2 regions of the Vibrio porteresiae DSM 19223 genome follow, and region 2 is predicted to be linked to the other one. Evidence: predicted binding sites of a transcription regulator. Region 2 holds the regulator's gene; the other holds the start of a gene.
What was found. Region 2 encodes PurR, which represses purine synthesis genes. Its sites were predicted from a motif close to TNANGNAAACGTTTNCNTNA; they were not measured.

Region 1 (4,489 bases), 910 kb from region 2:
ATTGCTAAATGTCTTGAATTGGGTAATTCAGCTAACGTAAACGAAGCGGCGAATGCCATTAAAATGGCACACCGTCTAATGATGAAATACGGTCTCGACAAAGACGATATCGAGTTCATCAAAATGGGGAAAACGCAATCTACCCATCTGCTCCCCTCCAATATTGGTTCTAGCATTTTACGTGTGATCCGCGGTATCAATACCAAATTTGGTGTTGAGGCAGTGTTGCTCAATCACAAAGGTTTAAAACGCGTCGAATTTATCGGTGAAGCCGACCGCGCGATTTTCGCCGCCTTCGCCTTCGATATCATTTATCGAGAAATGAACGAGCAAACAGGTCAGTTCCGCAATAGCTTTTCTGGCTCTGGCACATCATCGCTCGAAGTCACGCGCAGAGTGAATTCCTTTGTGTCAGGTTGGATTGAGGGCGCGCTGGAAAAATTGCCCGAAATCACGCCGGATGAAGAGTCTGCGAACAAGATCAATAGCTATATCGATAAAGAGTTTCAAAACATCGATCGCGAAACGTTCAAACAGCAGATGCGCGAGGCCATTAAAAACCTCACTGAAGATTATGAAGTGGGTCTAAAAAAAGGTCGTCGCGTCTCCGTTAGCCGTCCGATCCAAGGTGCACAAGCACCTAAAATGCTCAAGTAATTAGCAAGTTAGTACCATTCGGTGCCTAAGTGGTGTGGTAATCCACACCATTTCCCTCTATTCTTTGTTCTGTACCCTAGCCAACGATACTAACCTCATTTGAGGTTCTGTCTTTAGGTGCAATCTCAATATCCTATTCCCCGGTTTATCGCTTTTGCTCTTAAACCTGTTTCTTATGATGGATTTCATACTGTGTTGCGATTGTTTTTATTGTTAATTCTGTTTTGGACACCTTTAGCCACCAGCGCAGATCTCTCCGCCTTAATCACTCAAGCGCAAGCTAACAGTGTGCAAGCACAATATGCGCTTGGCTTGGAGTATCAACAGGGGCAAAACACCACACGCAGTTTACCTGATGCCTTTTATTGGTTTGAAAAGGCCGCGCAACAAGGTCACAGTAAGGCGATGGAACAAGTCGCTGAAGCCTATTTATATGGTCTTGGAACCGACAAAAACCCGCAACAAGCTGTTTTCTGGCTCACCAAATTGGCCCTACTTGGCCAAACAGCTGCACAAACCACATTGGCAGATTATTACCAAAAATTAGGGGCGCAGCGTATCGATGCCCAAGATTTAGCCCAGCTTTGGTATCACATCGCCAGTGAAAAAGACCCGCAGGCGGAGGCGAAATACACCCAAATATTGGAAGATCAATTTAACCAGCAACGGGCCAGACAGGTTGCCTCTATCAAGCAGCTCGAACAAGCCATTCCCGATGCCAACCCAAGCTCAGCCACAAACAATAACAGTCAACAGATGTCTAACAATGAGAGTGGTAATAATGGCGATGGTTCCGTTGCAAGTGATTACTTACTTTTGGTGTGTTTACTGATTTTATTATTTGCTCTCGTTTGGAGTGCCAACCTTTGGCGACGTCGTAACCAACAAAAAGAGCAGCATGCACGCGACGAGAAACACGCGCAGCAACATCAGGCCAATGAGCAACAAAAGCAGCTAAAAAAACAGAAACAGCAATTAGAAACCCTATTTCATGAAGTGCAACGTTTACAGGGCGATAAACAAAAACTGACGGCATTGTTAACCAAGAAAATGCAAGCCAGCGCGCCACCTCCACCACCAGCGCCAAATGCTGCGGCACAAAATTTAGCTCTGGCCTGTGCATTATTGGGGTTTAATCCCGCCCAGATTCCCGATGAGAAAGCCATCAAACTGCGCTATAAACAGTTATCGAAGATCTACCATCCCGATATGAAAGGCACAGAGGAAGAGATGAAACGCTTAAATGGTGCAGTGAAACTGGTAATGGCACAACGCAAAAAATAGTCTTGCAAAATAGCCCTTTGGAAGAAGTGCTTTTCAATTAAAACGTCACATAATAGAGCGACTCTTTAAGCAATCGATTTCTGTCTCAATCGCGAATAAAGCCTTTGGTCACTGTCGTGGTTTATGAAATAATATACATAATTATTAGCGCCTTAGAATAGAAGGTGGGAGAGAAAAGATGTTACTCAAACAACGGGTATGTGATTGGTGTAAACGCCCGGGTCAACTGACTAAACACGAATACTTTGATGGTAAAGCATTTTACGCCTGTGAAGCCTGCAACGAGCATGCTCGTTTAGATGTTCGCCAATACAATTTGGAAGAATTGGCATTTCGTCAGCAAGTAAAAAACTCACCTTCAGCTCCATCATTATAAGTACACCTCTAGCAGCACTAAGCGCCAATGACTGGCGCTTTTTTGTTTTCTACACCCATGCTCTTTATCCTAATCTAGAGCGCTCCCCTATCCATCAAATGCCCTAATTCCACTGTCTGATATACAGGTAAACAGACGCAACCACTGTATAAGCATGAACAAAAAACGTGCGATAAATCACAATCCACACAGTTCTACGACCAGATATACGTCAGGCGCATCACATTTATTTATTATTAATTTCAATATATTAGAGATCAAGCTCTGTTCAAGACATCGCTAATTGTGCAAATAGCGCACAAAGAAACACTTGATCAGTTACCTGTATAGATATACTGTATAGACATACAGCATGTATGAAAGGACAGTATCATGATTCATTTAAATCGTTCTCTACCCTCACTGGCACAAGAGCATTTTGTTTCATCTTCTTTTGCCAATGCCCATAGCAACCTCGACATGATGTCGCGTTTAGAACGCTTATCTCAGCAGCAGCAATGGATTCTGTTTACTGCCCAATGCCGTCGCCCTCGCGTTAATGAACTTTCTGCTTATCGCATTCAATGTGAAAAAGTCATTCACATGAAACCCTCTCAATCCCGAGATGAACTATCGATTGCAATCCAAGCCATTCAAAGCGGCAACGCTAGTGCCGTGATTGTATCGAAAGGCATTGCGAAAGCGGACCAATCTCGGTTAATTCAGCTTGGCAAACAATTTCAGTGCGAAGTCTTTTTCGTTGATTCACACAGTAGCGCTCTTCACTAAATTCACAGTTGCTACTCTCTCTGCCTTATTTTGTCTCCTACCTTGCTGTAGACCACGTTGATATGTATCTCGTGTTGTCGTAGGAGCGTTTACCCGGAAACCTTATGCTGTCCATTGGTGTTCCGGGTTTATTTCCCCGCTAAAAACTGCGCTAACTCATCAAAACAGTAAAAAATATTATTAATTAGGCAAACGTTTGCTTTTTCTCTGGTAGCCAAGAAAAGTTCTGGTATCATGCACGCAGTAAACGATATCTCTCCTGTTTGATATCTCTTCTCAACGACGTTTGAAATAAGATAGGAATGTCTAAATGAGCCTTGCAGATCAAGTCCTTGCCGTCAACGACGACCTCCCAATTCGTACACACCAACCCGTTCATAGCGGTAAAGTTCGTTCCGTCTACTGGCTAACTGAAGAAGATAGCCGCCGTCTAATCCAAGAAAAAGGATATGATGTAGCACCAGATGCACCGCTTGCAATCATGGTGATCAGTGACCGTATTTCTGCGTTTGACTGTGTGTGGCATGCAGAAGGTGGACTGAACGGTGTCCCAGGTAAAGGCGCAGCATTAAATGCTATCTCTAATCATTGGTTTGATCTGTTTAAACAAAATGGTTTGGCTGACAGCCACATCCTTGATATTCCACACCCATTTGTTTGGATTGTGCAAAAGGCGAAACCAGTCAAAGTGGAAGCGATTTGTCGTCAATACATTACCGGTTCAATGTGGCGTGCTTACACGAAAGGCGAACGTGAATTCTGTGGTATTCAACTTCCTGAAGGATTGGAAAAAGATTCTCGCCTACCAAACCTGCTGATGACTCCATCAACAAAAGGGATTTTGCGCGGTATCCCGGGCGTTCCTGAAGCGGATGATGTGAACATCACTCGCCAAGATTTGGAAAACAACTTTGCCGCGTTCAACTTTAGCAAAGCAGCGGATATCGATTTATACGAAACCCTACTACAACAAGGTTTCAATGTAATCAGTGATGCTCTCGCGGCAATTGGTCAAATCTTCGTCGACACCAAATTTGAATTTGGTTACGTTTCTGATGCCAAAGGCGTTGAAAAACTGATCTACATGGACGAAGTGGGCACTCCAGACTCTTCTCGTATTTGGGATGAAGCAGAATACCGTAACGGTAAGATCGTGGAAAACTCAAAAGAAGGCTTCCGCCAGTTCTTGCTTAACTACTTCCCAGATCCCGACATTCTACTGAACAAAGAACGTATGCCAGAACGTGAAGCGTTAGCTCGTGATAATGCGCTACCACTGGATTCACTGATGGACATTTCTCGTACTTACCTAGGTATTGCCGAAAAAATCATTGGCAAACCAGTAGAACTAAGTACGAACCCTAAACAAGAAATCATCGATATCTTGGATAAAGAATACGGTTT
Region 2 (4,489 bases):
CACTTTACAGCTCATTTTGCACTTGATCTTAGGTCGAAGCTTGCACCAGCTTGGTAACAAAATAGTAAAGCGATTGATATCAAACAAAGATGAATTTTTCATTGCGAGTGGTTCAATACCAGTCTAAAATCTTTGACGCAAACGATAATCTATAGAAATTTTACTTAAACCGCTGTTTTGAAGCGGTTTTTGTGTTTTTACTACTTTTAAGCTTCACTTACATATCGAATCAACACCTGTTGAAGTGGTCAATCACTGTAAATCTTTGTCCTAGTCAGCAGATATCGATGGGAAAAACCAATGGCGACTATAAAAGATGTTGCGCGCATTGCAGGCGTGTCAACCACCACTGTATCACACGTGATTAACAAAACACGTTTTGTAGCCGAAGCAACACAAGCGAAAGTGTTGGCAGCGGTAAAAGAGCTAAACTACGCACCGAGCGCGGTTGCTCGCAGCCTAAAATGCAACACCACACGGACTATTGGTATGTTGGTGACTCAATCAACCAACCAATTTTTCTCTGAAGTCATTGATGGGGTTGAGAGCTACTGTTACCGCCAAGGCTATACACTGATTTTGTGTAATACCGGCGGCATTTATGAAAAACAACGCGACTATGTACGCATGCTTGCTGAAAAGCGTGTCGATGGCATTTTGGTGATGTGCTCAGATATGACTCCTGAGCTAATGGAAATGCTTGAAGGCCATTCTGACATTCCAAAAGTGATCATGGATTGGGGTCTTGAAGATTCGCAAGCCGACACCATTATGGATAACTCTGAAGAAGGCGGTTACATCGCAACGAAACATCTTATCGATAACGGACACAAAGACATTGCTTGTTTGAGCGGTCATTTTTCTAAAATGGCTTGTAAGGAACGCATCATTGGTTTTCGCCGTGCGATGGCCGAAGCTAATCTTCCAGTGAACGAAGATTGGATTCTAGAAGGCAACTTCGAATGTGACACTGCGGTACTTGCAGCAGACAAAATTATTGCGATGGATCACAAACCGACCGCAGTGTTCTGTTTTAACGACACGATGGCGTTGGGTTTAATGAGCCGTTTACAGCAAAAAGGCGTGAAAGTACCCGATGATATTTCTGTCGTAGGTTACGATAACATCGAGCTTTCTGAGTACTTTTCACCACCGCTAACGACGATTCACCAACCCAAACGTCGTGTTGGTAAGAACGCCTTTGAGATCCTATTGGAACGGATCAAAAACAAAGCCCATGATCGTCGCGTTTTTGAGATGCATCCTGAGCTCGTCGCACGAAATACTGTAAAAAAACTTTAAAATCTTAATGTTACATGTTTTCTCACTTTTGATATAAAATCTTATTGATGAAAATGTCGCTTATTAAAGATACAGCGATTTTTTGGACGAATATCACATTAGGCAAAATATTTTGTGATTTATGTTCAAGTTTAAGATTACTCTAGTGAACGAAATGTCACGTACAGGGCAAACCATCTGAAAAGGTGGGACGCAAAGCCTCCGGCCTAAACCCTTAGATGGTATTTTCCGGCTCTGGGTAGGTAGCGGGGTTACCGATGGCAAAAATGCATTTAAGACGTTAACTTCTTACTGACACAATCTTTGCATTCTTTTGCTACATTCTCGGACCTGATTTTGGTGGCGTATTGTTAATACACCGAGACTAAAGGCATGGATAAACCAATATTAAAAGACTCAATGCGTCTGTTTGAAAACTTAGGACGCGTAAAATCTCGTTCAATGTTTGGCGGATTTGGAATTTTCGTTGATGACACAATGTTTGCATTGGTGGTTAACGACAAACTTCACATTCGTGCAGATGACAATTGTTCCGAGAAATACAAGCAGCAAGGCTTAGAACCTTACGTTTATAAAAAACGTGGCTTCCCAGTGGTTACTAAATACTTCGCTCTTCCTGAAAATTTCTGGGATGCCCCAGAAAAAATCTTGAAAGAAGCGAAAGATGCTTTGGTTGTTGCTAAGCAAGAGCGTGAAACTCAAGCTCAAGCAAAACCTAACCGTCTTAAAGATCTGCCTAACTTACGTCTGGCAACAGAACGTATGTTACGTAAAGCAGGTATCGAGTCGGTTGAAGAGCTGCACGAGAAAGGCTCTGTAGAAGCGTATAAAGCGATTCAACAGACTCATTCAAGTGATGTAAGCATTGAACTTCTGTGGGCTCTTGAGGGCGCTATTGAAGGGAAACACTGGTCAGTTATTCCGCAAAATCGTCGTGATGAACTGATGCAGCGCTTGTAAAAGATTGGCAAGTAAGAGTAACGAAGGCACTCACCTAGGTGGGTGCTTTTTTTTATGTAAAATCCCTGAATAAATGGGAATTATTTCGTCCATTTAGGGGACGCCATCAGTCCCCAACCACATTGCTTGTAGCCTTAGTGATAAATCACGTTACACTAACTGTGCCCCAAAGTCCGAGACATAGTAAAAACTGTACTGAGTGCCCAACTCTCCGTAAAGAAGGCGGAATCAAGTGTTGGCACACACTGACCATTTCAACCTCAATATGTTAGTCATCTTTTTGAAAATGGAGAGACAGTAATAAAGGTAGTGATATAGTTCTTAGTTATGTAGTTTTGATTCTCATGTGTGATGAGCTAGCCTGATTCAAGCTCATCACACATTCTGCTACTGCAAGCAGTATCGTGTATGAGAAAAGAAAGGTACGGCGTACGCTTATATAAGCCAACGCTGCAGTAAGATGTTGACTTATTGATAAAGACTACCCTGCAACATTCATCGCACCTTTCATAAATCATAGTGCCCAGCCCAGCTCGCCACAACTTATTACGATCGAGGCGAAAAGCGACGAATAAAATGAATCGAGTGATGATTAAAACGTTCTGCTTGTTCGATATTGCACACATGCCCACAATCGCTCAGTTCAATCAGCTCGCTTTGTCGATGAACAGTGACCAATTCACGTACCTGCGATAAAAACAGATAATCTCTATCCCCCATTAAGTATAGCGTTGGGATAGCCTCATCTTTCTCACGAAAATAGCGCATAAACGGATTCACCTCAGCAGTGAGACGATACCAACGCTTAAACTCTTTTTGACACAGTTTTTTTGCTTCCCGGATAAACAATAGGCGAGATTCACGCTGTGCACGACTTGGCATCACAATGTAGGCAAACAGACGATAGAGCCACATGTAAGGGATGATATGCTTTGACCAGCGCCCTATACTCACCAAGAGTTGCGAACGAAAGTCAAAACGAATGACCGCGCCTCCTAGCACCATGGATTGAACTTGGTCTGGAGCAAGTTCAGAGATTTTGCGCACAATGATGGTCCCCAAAGACATGGCAACAAAGTGTGCTTTGGCTATCTCACAATGACGCAAAACATTGAGCACATCTTGCGCTATGGCGTCAAAGGTATAAGGGTGTGTCATCCACTCACGCACCCATTGGCTCGATTGTCCATGGCCACGTAGGTCAATGAGCAGCAAATTAAAATGGCGTTTATAGGCCTTAATCTGTTTAAACCACAAAGATGAGCTGCCACCAGCGCCATGCACAAAAACCACCCACTGTGAACTCGTAGGATGAGAATAGATCTTATGATAAAGGAGGTTAGATACCATGCAGAGCTCAGTCTGTTATTAAAACCGCGCTAGACTACCATAAACCTCAGTGATACCAAATAGTGATACATTCGCTTTGGGTGCACGTTGCGGCCTGTTTTGTCATCGCCGTGAGATGGTGCATGAATTCGATTAAAGTACTCATAAAAAAGGCGACACAGAGAATCCTTTGTGTCGCCTTTCACAGCCGTAGTGCTAGTTCAACCAAGACAATCGCGTTAAGCAAATACGGCTAAGCGGTACATTTTAATGTATTCCAGAGCTGAATCACGCCAACTAAAGTCCTGTTCCATTGCTCTTTGCTGCACCGCCAGAAACTCGTCTGGATTCTGTAGATAGAACAGCAGCGCACGCTGCATGGTGATCAACAGCACTTGAGCAGAAGGCTCGAGGAAACCAAAACCAGTGGCTTCTTGCGGATACTTATCATAGTCCATCACGGTATCTTTTAAACCGCCCACTTCACGTACAATAGGTAAAGTGCCATACGCCATGCTGTAGATTTGGTTTAAACCACACGCTTCAAATTCTGATGGCATCAAGAAGAAATCAGCCCCAGCCTCAACCCAGTGAGCCAGTTTGTTGTCGTATGCTTCGATAAAAGCAAATTTGTCAGGGTACGCCGCCATTAATGATTTCAGGCGTGTTGCCACTTCAGGTTCGCCTGTTCCGACAATCACGAGCTGCACATCATTACGCAAAAATAGCTCAATGATAGGTAGCAGATAATGGAAACCTTTTTGGTGAGTTAAACGACACACCATCCCAAACATAGGGAGAGATCTGACTGGCAGCCCCACGTCTTGCTGTAGTGCTTGCTTACTGGCAGCTTTCCCCTTACGTAACGAGTTGGCTTCACTGCTGTAGGTTACAGGTA

Region 1: a site for PurR is predicted at 3,270-3,289, ahead of OCV11_RS10545 (phosphoribosylaminoimidazolesuccinocarboxamide synthase). Genes of this name have one in related genera too.

What each region holds. Positions count from the first base shown of each region.
Region 1 is NZ_AP024895.1:2,308,823-2,313,311, forward strand. Features, by position in the region: gene OCV11_RS10525 (DUF2786 domain-containing protein) at 1-657, shown strand, start outside; gene OCV11_RS10530 (J domain-containing protein) at 850-1,941, shown strand; gene OCV11_RS10535 (hypothetical protein) at 2,120-2,317, shown strand; gene OCV11_RS10540 (hypothetical protein) at 2,690-3,085, shown strand; gene OCV11_RS10545 (phosphoribosylaminoimidazolesuccinocarboxamide synthase) at 3,396-4,489, shown strand, end outside.
Region 2 is NZ_AP024895.1:1,401,899-1,406,387, reverse strand. Features, by position in the region: gene purR (HTH-type transcriptional repressor PurR) at 301-1,302, shown strand; cyclic di-GMP riboswitch class I at 1,460-1,561, shown strand; gene OCV11_RS06495 (TfoX/Sxy family DNA transformation protein) at 1,675-2,262, shown strand; gene OCV11_RS06490 (alpha/beta fold hydrolase) at 2,809-3,612, opposite strand; gene glgA (glycogen synthase GlgA) at 3,831-4,489, opposite strand, start outside.